4 regions of the Cellvibrio sp. KY-GH-1 genome follow, and region 4 is predicted to be linked to each of the others. Evidence: predicted binding sites of a transcription regulator. Region 4 holds the regulator's gene; each other region holds the start of a gene.
What was found. Region 4 encodes LexA, which represses DNA repair genes until DNA is damaged. Its sites were predicted from a motif close to ACTGTNTNTANANACAGT; they were not measured.
Positions count from the first base shown of each region.

Region 1: a site for LexA is predicted at 1,934-1,951, ahead of recA (recombinase RecA). Genes of this name have one in related genera too.
Region 2: a site for LexA is predicted at 1,455-1,472, ahead of D0C16_RS17340 (PA0069 family radical SAM protein). Genes of this name have one in related genera too.
Region 3: a site for LexA is predicted at 1,899-1,916, ahead of ruvC (crossover junction endodeoxyribonuclease RuvC). Genes of this name have one in related genera too.

Region 1 is NZ_CP031728.1:1,638,050-1,641,184, forward strand. It holds gene D0C16_RS07000 (DUF4136 domain-containing protein) at 13-597, opposite strand; gene recA (recombinase RecA) at 776-1,816, opposite strand; gene D0C16_RS07010 (hypothetical protein) at 2,036-2,629, opposite strand; gene D0C16_RS07015 (winged helix-turn-helix domain-containing protein) at 2,957-3,135, shown strand, end outside.
Region 2 is NZ_CP031728.1:4,100,762-4,103,896, reverse strand. It holds gene D0C16_RS17345 (hypothetical protein) at 1-243, shown strand, start outside; gene D0C16_RS17340 (PA0069 family radical SAM protein) at 273-1,436, opposite strand; gene D0C16_RS17335 (hypothetical protein) at 1,637-2,722, shown strand; gene D0C16_RS17330 (alginate export family protein) at 2,862-3,135, opposite strand, start outside.
Region 3 is NZ_CP031728.1:5,293,828-5,296,962, reverse strand. It holds gene putA (bifunctional proline dehydrogenase/L-glutamate gamma-semialdehyde dehydrogenase PutA) at 1-744, shown strand, start outside; gene D0C16_RS22260 (hypothetical protein) at 774-1,361, shown strand; gene ruvC (crossover junction endodeoxyribonuclease RuvC) at 1,375-1,896, opposite strand; gene D0C16_RS22250 (helix-turn-helix transcriptional regulator) at 2,014-2,616, opposite strand; gene D0C16_RS22245 (YebC/PmpR family DNA-binding transcriptional regulator) at 2,724-3,135, opposite strand, start outside.
Region 4 is NZ_CP031728.1:647,508-650,642, forward strand. It holds gene fadA (acetyl-CoA C-acyltransferase FadA) at 1-819, shown strand, start outside; gene D0C16_RS02540 (hypothetical protein) at 979-1,245, shown strand; gene D0C16_RS02545 (cell division inhibitor SulA) at 1,296-1,703, opposite strand; gene lexA (transcriptional repressor LexA) at 1,696-2,298, opposite strand; gene D0C16_RS02555 (DUF2845 domain-containing protein) at 2,385-2,741, opposite strand; gene D0C16_RS02560 (SDR family oxidoreductase) at 2,801-3,135, opposite strand, start outside.

The DNA.
Region 1 (3,135 bases), 990 kb from region 4:
ATGAAACCTATTTCATTTGGGTGCAGCCTGTACCGGAGGAAAATAGGCCATAACCTCGGTGACCGCCCTGCTCAATACGTCGCGCTGTTGTTGCGGCGCCATACCACGACTTAAACGCTTCTCTGAAACACCGCGCCAAATAGGCTTTTCTGTTTTCGCGTCAACTATATCGACAATCAAGCTGCCCTGATTGTAAACACGTAAACCTGCGCCAGGGCCGTGGAAAAATGGGCTCGGGTAACGATAGTAGCCTCGACCATAGAAGCCAAAACCATAGAGATCATCGTAACTACGCGGATCTATTTTCTCTTCCACAACCACGTGATAACTCACAATAAAATCCGGCGTTGCGCCTGCAGCTGCACTCTGATAACGCTTGGCCAATTCACTTTCCAAAGCAGAATGGATATGACTGAGAGTAAACGGGGAAATTAAAATATTTTCTTTGGAATCCTGCTTGGTTTCCGCCACATTAAATGTTTTTAAAGCAGAAAAATCATAATCCGCTTGATGATCCGTTTCGACATTGGGTTGGGTTGCACAACCGGTAAAGGCTAGCACGCTACAAAGTGTGATCAACCAGGTAATCGTCTTCATACTATCTTGACCTCGCAAACATTTGAGCTTTATGCCCTATCCTATTCTTATTGCTGGCTTTTTTAGCCCGCCCCTAAAACCAGAATACTGAGCAGCATCAATACTGGCAAGAAGATTTCTGTAATAAAAAGCCCCCGTTACCAAGGGCAGCGGGGGCTTCTGATATTTCACTCAAACTCTACGCGTCTACGTCTTCTACATCACCACCGCTTGCACTTAGTGAGAGCGCTGGTGTAGCCAAAAGTTCAGCTCGAACTTTTTGCTCCAACTCCTGCGACACAGCAGGGTTTTCTTGTAAAAACTTCATTACATTGTTTTTACCCTGACCAATCTTGTTGCCTTGATAGCTATACCAGGCACCAGCCTTGTCAATCAGGCCGAGCTTAACGCCATAATCAACAACCTCACCCATGCGGTTAATACCTGATCCATAAAGGATCTGGAATTCAGCCTGCTTAAACGGCGGAGCCACTTTGTTCTTAACTACTTTTACACGAGTTTCAGAACCAATCACCTCCTCACCTTCTTTCACAGCACCAACGCGACGAATATCCAGACGTACAGAGGCATAGAACTTTAACGCATTACCACCAGTGGTCGTTTCCGGGTTGCCGAACATAACGCCAATTTTCATACGAATCTGGTTAATAAAAATCACCAGGCAATTGGCATTTTTGATATTACCGGTGATTTTGCGCAACGCTTGGGACATCAAGCGTGCCTGCAAACCTACGTGATGATCACCCATCTCGCCCTCGATTTCTGCGCGGGGAGTCAAGGCAGCTACGGAATCAATCACCAGCACATCGACTGCGCCAGAGCGCACCAGCATATCGGTAACTTCCAATGCCTGTTCGCCAGTGTCTGGTTGGGAAACGATCAGATCATCGACATTTACACCCAACTTGGTGGCATAAATAGGATCAAGAGCGTGCTCGGCATCAATAAATGCACAAGTACCACCCTGACGCTGCGCTTCAGCAATAACTTGCAGAGTAAGCGTGGTTTTGCCGGATGATTCCGGACCATAGATTTCAATAATACGACCCTTGGGTAATCCACCGATTCCCAAAGCAACGTCCAACCCTAACGAACCAGTAGAGATCGCAGGAATCACTAGATCTTCCTTGTCCCCCATACGCATTACAGTTCCTTTACCAAATTGACGCTCGATCTGGCTCAGCGCCGCTTGTAACGCCTTTTCTTTATTCGCATCCATTTCACACCTCAACTTATGCAATGAAATCTATATGACAATAATTCTTATGGGGCCGGAGCAGATCTTACTGCAGCCATGGATGCACTATACACCAAAAACCTGTACGCGCAACCAGTACCTGATTATTTATACAGTAAAATGAATGATCTGATTGATGAAATGCAAAAAGCCACCCTTAGGTGGCTTTTTTGCAACGAAGGAGTACTGCCAAACGAGCACCTACTTAACTATAGGCGACATCCACTCAACAACATCTTTACTAAGGTCTTTCAGGCATTTTTCCGTCGCCGAGCAAACCGTAACACCATTTCCCCCTAAATCCATCACATTGGTTGAAGGAGTAAATTCATTTAATGTCATGATGGCGCAGGTATGTTTTGCAGTGACCATGTCGTCTTTTCCCTTAATCAACGCGACGGTTACCTGAACCTTAGGTAAATTTGAACTCTGCTTAGTACCAAACTGACGCTTTTCACCACCCAGCACCAGTTGTTCCACATCTATTGCCAATACCGGCACAACCCCATTCATAATTTTGTCAGCAGTAGCTACCGGCTCCATGCGAATGCCACTTGCACTTGCGCGATCAACCAAGTTTGAAACCAATACTTTATCTATATTGCAGGGAAATTCAGATTGCTTGTATTTGTACCCCTTAACATTAAAGCCAACATTCTGATTGACATATACCAGTGGTGCTTTTGCATCCAACGAAGAAGCCTCGGAAGCCATCATCATTTGTAGTGGCAATGCAAAGGCTAATGTCAGTAGTGGCAACTTTGAAAAAGATAACTTAATAAGAGACAGTTTCATAAACTTTACCTTTTGTGTTTGTGACTAATAGAACACTCATCGGTATCTGTGTGGATGCGTGTGAGTAGACTATATTGCAAATAGCGATGAAAACACTGACCTTATAAAAACCTCGCACTTACCTTTTGCTTACCATTTTTTTCCACTTAAAAATCAATAAGTTAGTTTTTTACTAAAGTATCCACTGAGTTGTATTTCTATCCCTGAATCTTGCAAAATTATACTCATGGTTACAGCGGCTTCATCCGCTGCTACTAAGGTAAACCAATAAGAAAAGCCTACCGAAAAAGGTATAACTATGAAGACTGCAACAGGCCACCGGCCATCATGAATGCACATCAAGAAACCAGATTTAAGTTGGGTGAGGTGACAGTATCGCCCTCACATAACACCCTTTTGGCGGACGATAAATGCCAAAAACTGCAGCCCAAAGTAATGGCCGTTCTGCATTACCTTGCGCTCAATCAACACAGGGTTATCAGCAATGAAGAACTGATTGAACATCT
Region 2 (3,135 bases), 2.3 Mb from region 4:
CCGGATATTTATCTCGCTTTGTATGAAAGTAACCCTGGGCTTTTAGCAGTGGCATTAAATATATTAGGGAATATAGCTATTCTTGTTTGGCTTTTATACTCATGGGGTTGCTATCGTTACATTAACAACGTTAGCAAGGCAAAATCGACAATAGCATTCGTTATCGCAATGTGCATATCAATTCCAATATCCTATCTTCTATCAATACTTAGACGGACGTTAGAGCTGCAAATTTTTAGTTAAGGTAAAACTAATTACCACGAAAAACTCAATCAGCCAAAAATATCCATCTGCCCATTTTTGTTTTCGTGCGCGGGAATACTCAGTGGTTTACGGAACAACGAGCATTCGAGCTCGCCATAGCGGCGGCTTTTATCGAGGCCGTAGCGTTTTAATCCTTTCATAAAACGCTGGCGGATCATATCCGCCCACAAACCTTCACCGCGCATACGCGTGGCGAAATTTGCATCGTAGTCTTTGCCGCCGCGCATATCGCGGATGCGATTCATCACGCGTTCCGCACGTTCGGGAAAATGAGTTTGTAACCACTCCTGAAACAGCGGGTTAATTTCCCAGGGCAAGCGCACCACCGTATAACCTGCGGCCGTTGCGCCAGCATTAGCGGCCGCGCTTAATACATTTTCGATATCCTGTTCGGTAATAAACGGAATGATGGGCGCAACGCTCACCATGGTGGGAATACCTGCTTTGCTTAAGCGCTCAATGGTTTGCAAACGCCGCGTGGGCGATGCCGCGCGCGGTTCAAGAATGCGCGAAATATTGTGATCGAGAGTCGTGATGGTAATGGCCGCAGCGGCGAGATTTTTTTTCGCCATATCTTGCAGCAAATCGATATCGCGCTCGATCAAGGCGGATTTGGTAATCATGCCTACCGGGTGATCACACTCATGAAACACTTCCAAACACTGACGCGTAATTTTTAACTCGCGCTCGCACGGCTGGTAGGCATCGGTGTTTACGCCAAACGCAATGGGGCTAGGTTGATAATTGTTCTGGGCTAACTCGCGGCGCAATAACTCCGCCGCATTGGTTTTGGCATAGAGACGGGTTTCAAAATCCAGCCCCGGCGATAAACCAAGATACGCATGGGTTGGTCGCGCAAAACAGTAAATGCAACCATGCTCACAGCCCCGGTAAGGATTGATGGACACACTAAAAGGAATATCCGGCGATTGGTTGTGACTAAGAATTGTTTTAGCCAATTCGGGGGTTACCAAGGTCTTTAACCCCGGATGAATATCCGTGTCATCCACGTAGGGCTGCCAACCATCATCCACCGTTTCAATTAATTGGGTTTCATAGCGGCCGGCAATATTGGTTACGGCGCCGCGCCCTTTATGAGCCTGGGGTTTAGCGGTGATCCAGGGTTCCGGGTCGCCATAATCACAGTCGCGGTCGTGATCATTCGTTGCCATGGAACACCTCTATAGATTACTGTACATAAAAACAGTATTCTGATCCGATAAAAATTCCCGCGCAATATTTTTTTGGCTTGCTGCAACCTTTTTTCAATCGCCCCGTAAATCCCTCCTGACGAATCACACAAACGCCTTCTTCGAAGGTTTCAATCTAACGCCCAATCCAACACCTGATTCATTTGAGGAGGAATCAACCTATGCAATTTAGCCTGAACAAAAATAACCTGAGCCTGGCGCTGGTTATCAGCTGCGCCAGTTTATTAAGCGCCTGCGGCGGCGATAACGACAAAAAAGACAGCGATAAGAGTCCCATTCCCAGCAGTTCAAGCAAAGCTGCTTTGAGCAGCAGCTCCAGCCTGTCCAGCTCGATCGCATCCAGCGCTGCGGTATCAAGCACAGCAGTTACCAGCTCAGCAGTGTCCAGTTCAAGTGCGGCATCCAGCTTGGCAAGGTTTACTCCACCAGTGGCTTGGGTGGATACCGCCATCAATAGTGCAGATGGTAATTATCTGGTAGCCAAAGGTGAAATTCTGTTGGCCTTGCCCGAAGACGCCAGCAACACCAGCTTCAAACCACAATGGATTGGTCGCGATGGATTCGCGCTCTATACCTTCGCCAAAGACACCAACGGTGTATCCAATTGCGCGGGTAATTGCCTGGCGAACTGGCCACCACTATTGGCGGGAGCAAAAGACGCTGCCAGCTTGCCCTACAGCATTATCGAGCGCAGCCTCGGCAACGGCGTGACTGCTCGTCAATGGGCTTATCAGGGTTTGCCGCTGTACTTCTTCAAAACCGATACCGCGGCTGGTCAGACCACCGGTAAGGCCATCGCAAACTGGCAGCTGGCGCGCCCAATTCCGGTAGGCACCCAACAACATGCCACCAAGGGCGAGTATTTGATCGGGAAAGGTTTTCTCGTTAACAGCCAAGGGACGGCTGATCAAAGCAAAGCGGGCTTCACGCTCTATACCTTTGCGAAAGACACCGCCAATCAAAGCAATTGTGGCGCTACCTGTATTGCCAACTGGCCTCCACTTTACGCCGCTGCCGAAGCGCAAACCGCTGGTGACTTTTCGGTAGTGACGCGCAGCGATAACACCAAGCAGTGGGCGTTTAAAGGTCAGCCGTTGTATTTCTACGCAGGTGATAGTGCGGCCGGTGAAATCAAAGGGGAAATACCTAACTGGACACTGGCAACAGCGACGACAAGTTCAGCCGCAAGCTCGAGCGCCGCTTCCTCCAGCAGCTATACCAGTTCGTCGTCCGGTTACAGCTATTAATTAAACGTTTTAAAAGCCTCATCCCCACCACTGGCAACGGTGGTGGATCTTTCCGGCATAGATTTGGTAATGGACATTAAATTTATGCCCCAGAGCAATCACGGATGATGCTCTTTTTCTTTAACGATCTGACCAACAATTACAAGTTATACGCGTAATCCAAAAATACTTTACGCGTTGATGCAGAATTATTTTCCGGGTCGAAATGCGCGAGGCGCAGAGATAGATTGTGTTTGCGTGCCGGGCGGAAGGAAATATCCAAATCCCACTCCGCGCCAATTGCGTCCCCATCCACATCTTTATCAAATAGGTGATAGTGGGTTTCGATGCGAACGGGTGAGGCGCGCCAGAGTAATCCTACCGACGTATTGCGCACGCCACTGTTAGGCGTGTTGCCCACCACACCGGCCCAG
Region 3 (3,135 bases), 1.1 Mb from region 4:
GGTGGTCAAAATGCGCTAATTGCCGATTCAACCTGCCTACCCGAACAATTGGTAAAAGATGTTATCCGCTCAGCCTTCGGCAGTGCAGGCCAACGCTGCTCTGCACTGCGAGTTTTGTTTGTTCAGGAAGAAATTGCCGAGCGAGTCATTGAATTACTTCAAGGCGCTATGGACTGTTTGATACTGGGCGACCCGCGCGAAACCCGCACCGATATTGGCCCGGTCATCGACAACTACGAGCAGCAAAAATTGCTCGCTCATATTGAGCAAGCCAAAACAGAAGGGCGATTAATTGCCCAAACACCCTTGCCTTCGACAATTGCGCAAGGCAGTTTTGTTGCACCCACGTTATTACAAATTCATAGCATTGACGAATTACAGGAAGAACATTTCGGACCGATTTGCCATTTAATTCGTTTCCGCATTCAAGATCTGGATAAGGTTATTGCAAGTATTAATAGCACCGGTTTTGGTTTAACACTGGGCGTTCATACGCGCAACGAAACAATCGGCCAGAAAATTGCTCATGAAGTGAATGTGGGCAATGTGTATATCAATCGCAATATGGTTGGTGCAGTAGTGGGCGTCCAACCTTTTGGTGGTTGCGGCCTGTCCGGCACCGGCCCCAAAGCGGGCGGCCCTCACTACCTGTTGCGCTTTGTGCGTGAAAAAACTATTAGCAACTATTTGGCTGCTGTCGGCGGCAATATCCAGCTGCTAACACAAAAGCCCTCACACGACTAACTTCAGTAAAACACGTTAGCGAGGGGTTTATGGCTACAGATATTAAGTGGTACGAATGGAACCCGGGCTTGCATAATGGCGATTTAACATTGCAGGAGGTAATTGCGACCTTACCCGCGGCCAACCCGGAAGATATTCCCTGGCTGGTGCGTTTATTCGAAAACCCCGCCAGCCCCATTGCTTTTCCAGGCGCCATTAATCTCACTCGTCACGATGCATTACACGCATTGCTAGGGCGCGGCCTGCGAAATCAGGATGAAGCCTTTGTAATCGGCTTTACTATGGGCTCCAGTGATCACATCCATCGTTGGCAAATTCATTTTTTTCGCTGGATTATCACCCACCTCTACCCAGCGCCTTATCAATTTTGTCGGCAAGATTTAATTGCGTTTGATTTGGGATTTAATTTCGGCCAAGCCATTCCAGTACGGGATCTTGGCCATTATCCTTTTGAAAAATATTCCGCTGTAACGCTGGATGAGTTGCGTCATCGATTAGGCATCAACGCGGCAAAACTACACGCGATTTATCGCTTTGAATCGCTATTAATCGCCAACAGCCGCGCAAGCCACCGATTGGATATTGATGATAAACCCCAGGCAACGCGCTGGAATTAATGAAAGATTTACATTAAACAATCCGCCCGCGACGGAAGCTGGATGAACCCGCCATACGGATTAAATGATCGCGTGTATTGGCGTGGCAAAGTGCCACGGCCAGCGCATCGGCAGCATCTTCTTGTGGCGATGCAGGTAGACACAATAATGTCTTCACCATATGCTGTACTTGTAGTTTATCGGCAGCACCATTGCCCACTACCGATTGTTTTACCTTGCGCGCTTCGTATTCCGATACTGGAACATTTTGCGCCGTCGCCGCCACAATTGCCGCACCGCGCGCCTGCCCCAGCTTTAACGCCGAGGCTGCATTCTTGGCCATAAACACCTGTTCAATCGCCATTTCCTGAGGGCAATATTGCTCGATGATTTGAGTGAGCGAATCAAAAATTACTTTTAAACGCGCTGGCAACTCATCCACATCTTTCATCCGGATCACACCGCTGGTGACATATTCCGATTTACTGCCAATGACATTGATAATGCCAAAACCAGTTTTGCGAGAGCCGGGGTCAATACCGAGGATAAGCGCCATAGGTTGTATCTTTATACAGTGGTTATGACGCAGTGTTGCATGGGAATTAAGTGGACGCAAGCGAGATTGTTAATTTAATACCGACAAAGTTCAGCTTTCACACGCGTTTTTCGAGGGTCAGAAATCGGCTTTTAGTTGGAGGTTTACACGTTGATCATCAGGGAAAGTAACAATCAAGGAAGCAGGCTCTCGGTCCGCGACCAGCATTCCGGGGCTCGAAAACAAGCGGTATTCGTTTTCAATAAAATTATAAATTTTGGTTGTGATGAGTAAATGCTCCCCTTGGCGTTGGGTGGTGAAAATCATGCGAAATTGGTGGTCTAGTTCAATTTCACTTTCTTTGCCGACCTCATTCAATAACATCATGTCGGAATACACTTTGTCCGGTGTTTCGATGGATAGACTAACCATCACTTGTTCAGCAACCGCGCTGGACCACCAACCCAAGGCAATAATTGCTGAACCCAGTAAACCAATTGCTCCCCATAATTTAAAGCGAATCGATTTAACAGCCACAACCGGGGTTTCTATCAACACGGCCAATTCCAAATTTAACGCCGATGCTAATGCACTGGCGGACTCCATAGACGCATCACCAGTACGTTCAATCCGCTGTACTGTACGCATACTTAAATTAGCCACTTCCGCCAGATGGCTTTGGGTCCAGGCGCGCTGCTCGCGCTCGCGGCGCAATTGGCTTTTATTGATTTTCATATCCATGACATTCACCTCGCTCAATGTAAAAGCCGCCAGAGTTCATTATTTCAATCGTTTTGTATACGACAGCAATATGACATGGCGGCTTTTTTATACCAGCGACGTAAAAATTAACCCAATTGCTCCATGATTTCTTCCGCAATATCGGCATTGGTATAGACGTTTTGCACATCATCCAGATCTTCAAGCGCATCAATTAACGCGAGGATTTTTTCGGCGGCATCTTTATCAAGGCTCACGGTAAGCGATGGAATTTGCGTGATTTCGGATTCAGATTCTTTTAAACCCGCGCTGGCAAGTGCATCTTTTACACGGAAGAAATCTTCAAAGGCAGTCATTACATCAGCCGAGCCATCATCATGAATAACCACGTCATCAGCACCCGCCTCAAGCGCGGCTTCCATTAATGCATCTTCATTAACACCCGGCGCAAAACTGATTTGGCCTTTGCGTGCAAACAAATAGGAAACCGAACCGCTGGTACCGAGGTTGCCGCCTTTTTTATCGAATGCGTGGCGCACA
Region 4 (3,135 bases):
GGGGTAGAGCATATGGGCCACCTCCCCATGTATGAATCAGTGAGTATCAATCCGTTATTGGGCCTGTCAGTTGCTAAAGCGGCAGGCAATATGGGAATGACCGCGGAATATCTCGCACTTTTGCACGGCATTAATCGTCAACAGATGGATGAATTTGGTGCGCGTTCGCATCAGCTTGCTGCAAAAGCCCGAGAGACGGGAAAGTTTAAACGCGAAATTATTCCAGTCGATGGACATAACGGCGACGGTTTTTTGATATCAGTTGATCAGGATGAAACTATTCGGCCGGAAACTACGGTTGAAGCGCTGGCAAAATTGCCGCCGGTGTTTGATCCGAAAAATGGACAGGTGACTGCGGGCACTTCTTCGCAGCTAAGTGATGGTGCTTCTGTAATGTTGGTTATGTCTGCGGAGCGAGCGAAATCACTCGGGCTTAAACCTATTGCTAAAGTGGTTTCATTGGGGTTGGCGGGCGTTGATCCGTCAATTATGGGGTACGGGCCGGTACCATCGACCGAAAAAGCACTCAAGGCGGCTAACCTGACGATAGATGATATTGATGCATTTGAGCTCAATGAGGCCTTTGCTGCCCAAGCTTTGCCGGTATTGAAAGACTTAAAATTGTTGGATGTGATGAATGATAAAGTGAATTTGCATGGTGGAGCAATTGCGCTTGGCCACCCTTTCGGCTGTTCTGGAACAAGAATTACCGGTTCGTTGTTAACAGTTATGCAGGATCGCGATTTGAATTTTGGTGTTTCTACCATGTGCATTGGTTTGGGGCAGGGTATTACCACAGTGCTTGAGCGAGTTAACTAAGCTTACTGCGCTAGAGTTACGCGAAGCAGCCGATCTTATGATCGGCTGTTTTCTTTGTGAGAGAGATTTCCGGTGATTGCATGCTTATTGATAATAGGTGTACGTAGGTTTTGGCTGGATTGGATGCTAGAATGCCGGCCCAATTAAATAGGGGTTGATATGTCATCGTTTTACGAAATCATAGAGTTAATAAACGGAGATGTGGCGCTGGCGCGAGCTGACGACGAAAACTCTGAGCCATTGGTAACTATTCGTTTTTCTTCCGAGTCATTAGCCTTCCTTGGGGAAGAGAAATTTAATGTCGCCAAAGCTATGATTGAGGCTGGAATGGATGCTGCGGGGGATATCGCTGACCAACAAGCTGAGGCCATGCTGGAAGATTTGACTGAGACTCAAAGTGAGGCTGAAAAATTAATGCTGCATTAAATTTGGTTCACATCCTAGGTTGTGAGCTTACCTTTTCTTCCTGACGTTGTTTAACGTACCCGCAGTAATAACCCTTGGCATTGTCCTTGTGCAGCTGCCTGTTCAAGCTGGTTCAATTCTTTGTCTGTTAATTTGCCCGGGCTTGAAATAACCGTATGGCTATTACCAGCAGCCAGTGCCTCCCAAGTAACCCATAGCAGACTTAATTGATCGTGACAGTGAATAACGCGAATATAGCGTGTATTCACGCCATAAGATTCCAAAAGCTCGCGGCTGATATTATGCGGTGCAATCCAGGTGATCCAACGATCTTGTGAACTGTTGCTAAGGAAAGCAATCATCGGCATTAACAGCGACAGTTGCTCGGGGGCGTCGCTAGTCAAAATTAATTCCGTAACACCACCAAGCGGTTGTTTGCGGTTGCTGCTGGTAGAGTTGCTGCGAGCGAGATTAGTCACGACGAATTACTCCTACACTTAGGCCTTCAATAGAAAACTCCTGATCACGCATATCAACATGAATTACTTCAAAGTCCGGATTTTCAGGCCAAAGCTCTACTTGAGCTTTGTTTCCGTTACGTTTGAAGCGCTTGACGGTAACTTCTTCACCGATACGGGCCACTACAATTTGGCCGTTTCTCACTTGATCTGTTCTATGTACGGCAAGTAAATCCCCATCGAGTATGCCAGCATCTTTCATACTCATGCCATGCACCCGTAACAAGTAATCAGCGCTGGGAGAAAAGAAGTCATAAGGAATATTGCAGTAGTCTTCTATGTGCTCTTGGGCGAGTATTGGGTTGCCCGCAGCAACTCGGCCGACGATGGGTATACCATTATGAGTCTCTGGTAGGCGTATACCGCGCGAAGCACCAGGGATAATTTCGATGGCCCCTTTTCGGGCCAGTGCTTTTATGTGTTCTTCAGCAGCATTCGCAGACTTAAACCCCAAAATACGAGCAATTTCAGCGCGCGTAGGTGGGTAGCCGGTTTCGTCGGCATATTTGCGGATAAGGTTTAATACTTCTTCCTGACGCGGTGTTAAGTCTGACATGAAACACTCCTGAATCTGTTTATTTGTACAGTTATTGTGATTATATACAGTAATTCAGGTTGTGCAATAGCTTTTCAAAGTGATGCTTATTTGACCCGCTTTCCATAGCGAATGTTTTGAAGTTGGCCTCGACTAAAATAGAGATGGGTCATGAATTTTCCGCTCCCAGGGTTGTAGGTCCATATATCTACATTCTCACAGCTGCTAATTGCAATATTGTTTTGAACGTTATTGTTGCCGTTTTGCACCCCTTGGGCCTGATTGACAGCAATTGGTTCGCAGTAGGAGTCGGTCATTGCCGGGTCTCCGCATTTTTCCAAAATGTCTGCTTTAGTTTCACCGATGTGAGCAAGTTGGCCACCACAGCGCAACGACTCAGCGTGACATGTAGTGGAGAGAAATGCGGCAACTAAAAAAACAAATAGCGAGGTTGATCTAGTCATAATGAAATCCTTGTTTGTTTCTCTATAACTTTAGTCGCGTATGCTGAATTGAGAGTGAACTAACCGCCTAGCTTACATAAAAGTTTGTCCATTAGTGTTGTGGGGAGGAGGCGCTTTAAATAGCCAACCAGGTAAGTGGGAAAGGTAACGTAATAACGTGCTTTGGGATGCGTGCTTTCCAGCGCATGAATAAGTCGTTTGTAGACTGCATCAGGTGCAAGTGTAAATGGGGTGTTGGAGGTCTCACTACCTAATCTGGTAATTGCCGTTTGATAGCTTTCTCGGTGTCGACTTGAATTGATATCAATATTTTTAACTAACATAGCGAGCGCGTTTTTTCGAAAGCTGCTATGGATTGGGCCTGGTTCAATCAGGCTTACGTAAACGCCGGTTT